DNA from 3 places in the Thalassotalea sp. PS06 genome. Region 3 is predicted to be linked to each of the others. Evidence: predicted binding sites of a transcription regulator. Region 3 holds the regulator's gene; each other region holds the start of a gene.
What was found. Region 3 encodes sigma-54, which starts transcription at its own class of promoters, with help from an activator protein. Its sites were predicted from a motif close to GTTGGCACGNNNNTNGNNT; they were not measured.

Region 1 (3,287 bases), 1.1 Mb from region 3:
GGTTAGCTGCTTACCTTTCAAAGCATTTACTGTAAGGTCATTATCACGGCTATGGATACCGATAACCATACCTTCATAAACTTCAACACCATGACCAATCATAAGACGACCGCGCTCTTGTAGGTTAAACAGAGCATTAGTCAAAGCTTTACCGGTAGCATTAGCAATCAATACACCATTGATACGCTGACCGATTTCACCACCTTTGTGAGGACCGTACTGCAGGAAAGTGTGATAGATAAGACCACTACCTGAAGTTAAAGTCATGAACTCGGTCTGGAAGCCAATCAAACCACGAGACGGCATGATGAAGTCCATACGGATACGACCTTTGCCATCTGGCGCCATATCAGTAAGTTCGGCTTTACGCAGACCCATTTTCTCCATGATTGAACCCTGATGCTCTTCTTCAACATCAACGGTTACGGTTTCGTATGGCTCTTGAGTCTCACCATCTTTTTCGATCATGATAACTTCGGGACGAGATACCGCTAACTCGAAGCCTTCACGACGCATGTTTTCAATTAGGATACCTAAGTGCAATTCACCACGCCCTGACACACGGAACTTGTCCGGATCGTCTGTTTCTTCAACACGAAGGGCAACGTTGTGAACCAATTCTTTCTGCAGGCGATCAAGAATGTTTCGTGAGGTTACATACTTGCCTTCTAAACCAGAAAATGGCGAAGTGTTTACCTGGAAGGTCATAGTAACGGTTGGTTCATCAACAGAAAGTGCCGGTAGTGGCTCAACTTCTGTTGGGCAACAAATGGTATCGGAGATTTTCAGCTCGCCCAAACCGGTAATCGCGATAATATCACCCGCTTTGGCAGATTCGGCTTCATAACGCTCTAGACCAAGGTAACCTAAAACCGTACCCACTTTACCGTTGTGGATACGACCATTAGCACCATGAACGGTAACCTGCTGACCTGGCTTAACGGTACCCCGAGTAACGCGACCTACACCGATTACACCAACATAAGAGTTGTAATCAAGCTGAGAGATTTGCATCTGGAACGGGCCTTCGATATCCGCATCCGGTGCCGGAACTTCTTCAACAATGGTTTCGAACAACGGTGTCATATCAGTGCCTTCTGCACCTTCTTCGTGAGATGCCCAGCCATTGATAGCTGAAGCGTAAACCACTTTAAAGTCCAACTGTTCGTCAGTTGCGCCTAAGTTATCAAATAGATCAAATACCTGATCCATTACCCAATCAGGACGAGCGCCTGGCTTATCGATTTTGTTGATAACTACGATAGGCTTCAACCCTTGTGCGAATGCTTTTTGGGTTACGAAGCGAGTTTGCGGCATTGGGCCTTCTTGTGCGTCAACAATTAGCAGTACTGAGTCAACCATTGACATTACTCGCTCTACTTCACCACCAAAGTCAGCGTGGCCCGGAGTATCTACGATATTTACGCGATAATCGTTCCAGTCGATAGCGGTGTTTTTAGCGAGGATGGTAATACCACGCTCTTTTTCGATGTCATTAGAATCCATCACACGATCATCAAGATCTGCGCGTGCGTCTAATGTACCTGATTGTTGTAACAGTTTATCAACCAGGGTGGTTTTACCATGGTCAACGTGCGCGATAATCGCAATATTGCGTAATTTGTCTAACACTGTATTAGCCCTTAACTATATTTGGGCGCGTATTGTACAGCAGAGCAGTGCACAAGGAAAATTAAAATTGTACGATTAATAAAACCGATAGGTCGCAGGAGAAGTGCGCCCTGACTAGGATTTGATTTAGATATTAGTGTTTTGCCTTATTTTGGAAAAAATCCTGTGAATTCTCACTAAAATGGTACAATGAAAGAGTAGTAACTGAAATTTTCAGGATCCCCTGTCATCTATGCACCATTAAGATCCACAGTTGCACCAAGCAGGTGCAAACCAAGCCGATATTAAATGCCCATTCCTTGATAAAACAACGGTTACAAAGTTGGCACGATTATCGCTTATGCATTGCATAGCAAATGTTAGTACATTTTTATTTTAACCTGCAGAATAATTTCGGAGACGTTCATGTCACAAGCAGTTTTAAATTTGATTAAAGAAAGCGACGTTAAGTTCGTTGATTTGCGCTTCACTGATTCCAAAGGTAAAGAGCAGCATGTTTCACTTCCTTTTCACCAAATCGATGAAGATTTTTTTGAAGAAGGTAAAATGTTCGATGGTTCTTCTATCTCTGGTTGGAAAGGTATCAACGAATCAGACATGATTCTTATGCCTGACGCTGAAACTGCGGTACTTGACCCATTCACAGAAGAAACAACTTTAAACATCCGCTGTGACATCGTTGAGCCTGCTACTATGCAAGGTTACGAGCGTGACCCGCGTTCTGTTGCTAAGCGCGCTGAAGATTACATGCGCAGCACTGGTATCGCTGATACAGTTCTATTCGGCCCAGAGCCGGAATTCTTCTTATTTGACGACGTTAAGTACCACACGGATATGAGTGGTTCTATGTACAAGATCGACGACAAAGAAGCTATCTGGAACTCTTCTACTTCTTATGAAGATGGTAACACCGGTCACCGTCCTAACGTTAAAGGCGGTTACTTCCCGGTAGCTCCAGTTGATTCTTCACAAGATCTTCGTAGCGCAATGTGTCTGGTAATGGAAGAGATGGGACTTGTTGTTGAAGCGCATCACCACGAAGTTGCAACTGCGGGTCAGAACGAAATCGCGACTCGTTTCAACACTATGGTTAACAAAGCTGACGAGATTCAAATCTACAAGTATGTTGTTCATAACGTTGCACACGCATACGGCAAAACGGCTACTTTTATGCCTAAGCCAGTTGTTGGTGATAACGGCACTGGTATGCACTGTCACCAATCTCTGGCGAAAGACGGTGTTAACCTTTTCTCTGGTGATCAGTACGGTGGTCTTTCTGAAACTGCTCTTTACTACATCGGCGGTATCATCAAGCACGCTAAAGCACTAAATGCTTTCACTAACGCTTCTACTAACTCTTACAAGCGTCTAGTTCCTGGTTTCGAAGCGCCAGTTATGCTTGCTTACTCTGCACGTAACCGTTCTGCTTCTATCCGTATTCCAGTAGTACCTAGCCCGAAAGCACGTCGTATCGAAGTACGTTTCCCTGATCCAACAGCTAACCCATACTTAGCATTCGCAGCAATGCTTATGGCTGGCCTTGACGGTATCAAAAACAAGATTCACCCAGGCGATGCAATGGATAAAGATCTATATGATCTACCAGCGGAAGAAGCTGCTGCTATCCCACAAGTTGCGAGTTCATTAGAAGAAGC
Region 2 (3,287 bases), 590 kb from region 3:
GGCTATTCGCCATTACATAACGTTAAAGAAGGCGTTGAGTACCCGGCTACCTTGATTACCACAGGTGATCATGATGACCGTGTAGTACCGGCTCACTCCTTTAAGTTTGCGGCGGAGCTTCAGGCTAAGCAGGCGGGTGACAACCCGGTATTGATTCGCATTGAAACCAATGCAGGCCATGGCGCGGGTACGCCAGTGTCGAAATCCATTGAACAATATGCCGATATTTTTGGTTTCACGCTTTATAACATGGACGTAAAAGCACTTTAATATCTTTCTGATAAGGGGAGGAGAGGAATTATTTTCCTTTCCTCCCTTTTTTTATTTTCCCTTTCTAAATCTTTCTCTAAGCTCTCTAGCCCTTGTTTAGTAAGGGTCTGAATCAAATAGATTTTTCATTAAAGCCTGGGTTTTTATGAAAAGTGTAAAAAAAACCAACATTTTTCTGTCGTTTTTCATTCTTTATCTATACTTAGGATTATAAAAAGTCTCTCAGGCTGTTTATGTTGTTGTCGTTGCCTTGAGGGAGCTCCGTGGAGCAAGGAAATAACAGGATAACAACTAATGACTTTTACCCCGGCAAATAACCTATCTAAAGGGCCCCCGTTTCAGACAATGGGTGTCTTGTTTTTCGTTGATTCAATGCAATTGCCCACACAAATATCGAGCTGCTGATTCCTGGCGCTACCAAATAAATAAATCTAAATACAGATTAAATGCACTGCAGTTCAGGTGTAGAGGATTTTTTGCGCAATTTTTTCGCGCGTAACAAGGACAGAAGTTATGGGAAAGTTTGCATCGCTGCTTTTGCTACTGTTTTCATCGACAGTAACTGCCATGGACTTTGAAGTAAAACTCGGGGGTTGGTCAGATCATCTTAAAAAGAATGACACGGAAGCTATCATCCAAGAGTTTATTGACCCGGATTTCGAGTACAACGAAAATCATAAGGGTTATGGGGTTAAATGGTACTTTTATGAGCCTGCACCAAAGTGGCAGGTTAATATCGAGCTTTGGAAAATGAAAGATTCCCACGAGATGGATTACAATTCTATCGGTATTGGCGTAACCCGGGACTTCCCATTGGAAGACTCTTTTTTGGACAAAATTTCGCTATCGATGCCAATCACCTATGTGGATCGCTCTGATATTCTTTATTCCGATACCAGCGCCGAATTCATCCGTAAAGATTTTATCCACTTTATGCCCTATTTAAGCTTTTACAAAAAAGGCTTTCACCTCGATTTCACTGTATTACCCCACGATACCAACACGGGTTTCTCTATTACTGCCTTTGCCAGGGTAGGATATCGCTTTTAAAGTGTCAGTTTATTTTACAAATACTGACAATCGCCATTTCCGTAAAACCATAAGCAAATTAAAAATCAACGGGTTACGACAATTGGAATATGCCTTGCATAGATATCCGTTTAGTTAATTCACATCAATAGCTGTAACACTGGGCTAGTTGAGCAGAGGTGCTCATCTGGCTGTCCTGTAGTTAATATTTGGCTGCGCGGTTAAAGCAATTTATTAAGGTATGTTGTATGAAAGTTAAGCAATGGCTATTACCTGCCCTGTTAATACTGTGTACTCCTTTTGCGAATGCAAATCTGTTGGTTAATGGCGACTTTGAAGACCCAGTTGTTGAAGAAGGTCGCTGGCAATGGTTTTCTGGTGAAGACGTTGATGGTTGGGATGGCGCCAGTATTGAGATCTGGCACATGGCTAACGGTACGATGGCATTTAGCGGTTTTCAGCATGCAGAGCTCAATGCTGCGGGCCCAGTAAACGGAGCCTGGACCATAGAGCAGACGTTTATGTCTGATGTCGGTTCATTCTATGAAGTTGGCTTTGCCTATAGCGCTCGTTTCGATGACGAAGCGTTTTTATTTGAAGTGCTTGCCGGCGACGACGTACTGTTTTCGCAGACGTTTGACGATCACGAATTCGGTACCTGGAGTGAGTTTTCCACGGTCTTTGAGGCTACCGGTACAGAGGCTACGGTTCGGTTTACCTCGGTGAATCCGGAAACGGGATTCTCTGGTAACTTCCTTGATGGCGTTTACGCTGTCGAAAGCGATGATCCATCACAGCAAATTCCGGAACCAAGCTCTATTTTAATATTTGCCATTTCATTGATTTTATTAGTTGGTGGAAGATCTTGGTTACGAAAATCTTAGGTGTCAAAAAGTCTTACAATCTGTTTGAAATATTTATTCTAAATTGAGTGAAGTCCTTTAAGAAGGTGCGTTTGGCGTTGATGGCAGGGTAATTGCTTGACCAACACCCGGTCGGTTAGCTGCTGGTAATATAACTAACCGACCTTTAGGAGCCGAAAGGCATTTAATAACAACTAAAAGGACATATTATGAAACACTTCACTCGGATTCTGGTAAGTATCTCTCTGTTAGTCTTTTCATTTGCCGCTAAAGCGGAACTTATTATCAATGGTGGGTTTGAAAAGCCAGAACTTGCGGAAAACTCATGGTCTTTCTTTCCTGAAGGAACGCCGGACTTAGGATGGCAGGGCAGTAATGTTGAAATTTGGCATAAATTAGGAGGTGTTCAGCCTAATAGTGGCAATCAACATGCAGAGCTTAATGCCCATCCCAATGCTGGCAGTTGGATGATTTATCAGACATTTAGCACTATTGCTGACGACAACTATGTATTGTCATTTGCCTACAGTGCGCGGGTTAATAACAATGAAGCTTTCAAGGTAGAAGTACTCGATGGCGATCATAACTCTGCTACGGTTTTAGCTTCTTTTGAAGTTAGTGGTACCGTTGGACAATGGGCAATCGACGGCGGTGTCTTTGCCGCTCTTGGGTCGACCACCACATTGAAAATATCGTCTATTAACCCTCTTGGCGGAACATTTGGCAACTTCATTGATGATGTTTCTGTAAAAAGCGAGAATGGCGGTCCATCAGAGGTGCCAGAGCCTTCTACGTTGGCTATTTTGGCGCTTTCATTGTTAGGGTTTAGCAGATTAAAACGTAATTAACTTGTCGAATTAAGGTTGCCATAGGGCAACCTTAACCTCTCTCATTAAACCTGAACATTCTGTAATAAGTCGCTGAATTTTTAATTCAACACAAAACCTTTACTTAAAAACGCTTAATGTTTGAATGTTGCTAACGAAGTACTGCCCGGCTGGCGCATATTCTCTACCATGCGTTGCGCCTGCTCGGGGGCTTTATCGCCCAGAGCTGTCACTAAAAATGCCACACCGAAGTTAACTAAAGCGCCAATGGCACCAAAGGCATTCGGTGATATGCCGA
Region 3 (3,287 bases):
ACCTGAACGGCCACTGACGATTAGCAATTTCATTGAAGCTTCCTTAGTCTTCCTGACCCGTGGCTATCTTAAATAATTGCTCGGAGCTTTTACACCGACGCAAGCGCTTAGCATTGCTTTTATCCCCAAGAAAAGCAGCAATGGCTGCCAGGGTTTGCAAATGTTGCTGGCAATGGTCTTCGGGAACGAAAAGCGCAAAGAAAATATCTACAGGTTGGTCGTCAATTGCATCAAACGAAACCGGTTTTTCGGTCGTCACTAAAACGGCAATGATTTGCTGATGCTGCTGTAAGCGCCCATGGGGAATTGCGATACCTTTACCAATACCTGTACTGGACAGCTTTTCCCGGGCAACCAAGGCGTTTAATAATTCTTTTTCCGTGGCATTTTTAAACGCATTTGCCGCGATTCGACTAATTTGTTGTAGCACACCCTTTTTACTGGTTCCCGGTACTGCACACACAGTACAGTCCGGGGATAATAATTGTTCTAATTTCATTGGGTTATATAGTTAATGTTTCGATATTTTTTCTTTGTGTTTAATCACTTGCCGATCGAGTTTGTCGATTAAGCTATCTATCGCGGCATACATATCCTGATGTTCTGAGGAAGCGTGGATTTCGCCACCATTTACATTGACGGTGGCTTCGGCAATTTGCTGGAGTTTTTCGACGGTCAGTACCACATAGACATTATTTATGTGGTCAAAATGTCGCTCTAGCTTTTCAAATTTACTATCCACAAATCCTTTTAAAGAGTCCGTAATCTCAACATGGTGACCTGACAAATTAATTTGCATTTTTCGGCTCCTCAGAACGGTTTTGGCTGTTAAAGTAAGCTCTTCCTCTGATTTGAGGGCGGGATTGCCAAGGATTCCCGATATTTAGCAATAGTTCGACGGGCGACATTAATGCCTTGATCGGCAAGAAGGTCGGCAATTTTACTATCGCTTAGTGGCTTACTTGGTATTTCTGCATCCACCATTTTTTTAATCAGTGCCCTGATCGCAGTGGATGAACATTCGCCGCCATTTTCAGTACTGACATGGCTGGAGAAGAAATATTTTAATTCGAAAATGCCCCGTGGGGTGTGCATGTATTTTTGAGTGGTAACCCGGGAAATGGTTGATTCGTGCATATCAACGGCTTCGGCGATGTCATTCAGGACCATAGGGCGCATGGCCTCTGGACCATATTCAAAAAATGCCTGTTGTTGCTGAACGATACAATTGGAGACTTTCAGCAAGGTATCATTACGTGATTCCAGGCTTTTGATGAACCATTTCGCTTCTTGTAAATGAGAACGAATAAATTGACTATCACTGGAAGATGTTGAGCGGGCAAGGGCTGCATATTGGTTATTGATTGCCAGTTTTGGCGCACTGTCAGCGTTTAGCTCTACCACCCAGCGGCCACCTTTTTTAAACACGCTAACATCTGGGATAACATATTGGTCGTCACTTTCATTAATGACATCACCCGGCCGCGGGTTTAAAGAATGGATTAGACGCATGGTCTCTTTGAGTTGTGGCTCTTTGAGCTTGGTTTTGCGCATGATTTGTCGAAAATCGCGTATCGCCAATAAATCGATATACTTATCGATTAGCATTTTCGCTTCTTCCAGATAAGGGGTATCTTTGGCAAATTGATTCAACTGGATAATCAGGCACTCTGCAATTGAGCGAGCCCCAACACCGATAGGATCAAACATATTGATACGTTTAAGTACCGCCTCAACTTCATCAAGCTCGACCTCATCATTGCCCAGGCTTTCTAATACATCTTCACTGCTGATGGTCAAATAACCTTTATCGTCAATGGCATCAATGATGGCAATGGCGATGGATTTATCGGTTTCAGAAAATGGGGTTAGTTCCATTTGCCACAGCAGGTGGTCTTGAATTGAATCTTTGGTCTCACCCTGAAAAACGTAACTGTCATCTGCAGGCTGGGAACTTGCGGACGAAACCGAGGCACTATAAGAATCTTCCCATTGTGAATCGGTAGGTAATTCTTCAGGGATATTGTCGGTTTTCAGGGCATCACTGGTAGAGATTTCGTCGCCTTCGCCATTGACGTTACTGCTTGCTTCAAGCGAGTCAAGATTATTTGTTTCAGAATTGTCACTGTCAGCATTCAGGCTTGATTCGTCGACTTCCAGCAACGGGTTGCTATCCAGGGCTTCCTGGATTTCCTGTTGCAGGTCAAGCGTCGATAGTTGCAGCAACTTGATCGCTTGCTGCAACTGCGGCGTCATGGTTAAGTGTTGCCCCATTCGGAGCTGGAGACTGGGTCTCATCTGAGTCTACTTACTTCTTCCAATAATCAAAATTTATGTCTTCCGTATTTAACTATAGCGTGAATTTCTCACCTAGATAGACATCGCGTACTTGCTGGTTACTCAATACTTGTTCGGCGTTTCCTTCGGCGATCAATTCGCCGCGACTAACAATATAAGCATGTTCGCAAACATCGAGAGTTTCACGGACGTTATGGTCAGTAATGAGTACACCAATACCGCGTTGCTTTAAGTGCAGAATAATTTTCTTGATATCGCTAACGGAGATAGGGTCGACACCCGCAAAGGGTTCGTCCAGGAGAATAAAGTGCGGGTCAGCCGCTAAAGCTCGCGCAATTTCTACGCGTCTACGTTCCCCGCCAGACAAACTTTGCCCTGTATTATCAATAATATGACCTATATTAAACTCTTCAACCAGGCTTTCCAGTTTTTCTTCACGACCATCATTATCTAAATCTTTTCGAGTCTGTAATATTGCCATGATGTTGTCGCGCACCGAGAGTTTGCGAAAAATTGATGCTTCCTGGGGCAGGTAACCTATACCTTGCCGCGCTCTTTCATGCATCGGCAAAAGTGTCAGGTCTTCCTCATCGAGAGTAACGGAACCGGAATCACTGGGAACCAGACCTACAATCATATAGAACGACGTTGTTTTTCCGGCACCATTTGGACCAAGCAATCCAACCACCTGGCCGGCACTCACCGCGAGGCTCACATCTTTAACCACCTGACGATTTTTATAGGATTTTGCCAGGTGACGGGCTTCTAAACGATTTGCCACGCTATTGCTCCTCACCTGACTCAGTGTTCTGCTGTTGTTCTTCGTTCTGCTCTGGCTGTTGCTGTTCATCTTCAGGTTGTTGTTCGCTACCTGACTTTTGCGGCTCGTCCTTTTTCTCTGGTTGCAAAATGGTGGTCACCGTATCATCAAGACTTTCTGCTGTGAGTTGTTCTGTCACCATGTTGTAGGTAATGATGTCACCTTGAAC

Region 1: the regulator sigma-54 is predicted to act here: its motif matches at 1,954-1,972, upstream of glnA (glutamate--ammonia ligase).
Region 2: the regulator sigma-54 is predicted to act here: its motif matches at 1,402-1,420, upstream of FNC98_RS16585 (DUF642 domain-containing protein).

Annotation. Positions count from the first base shown of each region.
Region 1 is NZ_CP041638.1:3,279,105-3,282,391, forward strand. Features, by position in the region: gene typA (translational GTPase TypA) at 1-1,632, opposite strand, end outside; gene glnA (glutamate--ammonia ligase) at 2,038-3,287, shown strand, end outside.
Region 2 is NZ_CP041638.1:3,756,792-3,760,078, reverse strand. Features, by position in the region: gene FNC98_RS16595 (prolyl oligopeptidase family serine peptidase) at 1-270, shown strand, start outside; gene FNC98_RS16590 (hypothetical protein) at 784-1,320, shown strand; gene FNC98_RS16585 (DUF642 domain-containing protein) at 1,548-2,183, shown strand; gene FNC98_RS16580 (DUF642 domain-containing protein) at 2,372-3,010, shown strand; gene FNC98_RS16575 (sodium:solute symporter family protein) at 3,124-3,287, opposite strand, start outside.
Region 3 is NZ_CP041638.1:553,308-556,594, forward strand. Features, by position in the region: gene rapZ (RNase adapter RapZ) at 1-33, opposite strand, end outside; gene ptsN (PTS IIA-like nitrogen regulatory protein PtsN) at 44-499, opposite strand; gene hpf (ribosome hibernation promoting factor) at 512-799, opposite strand; gene FNC98_RS02410 (RNA polymerase factor sigma-54) at 829-2,298, opposite strand; gene lptB (LPS export ABC transporter ATP-binding protein) at 2,351-3,079, opposite strand; gene lptA (lipopolysaccharide transport periplasmic protein LptA) at 3,081-3,287, opposite strand, start outside.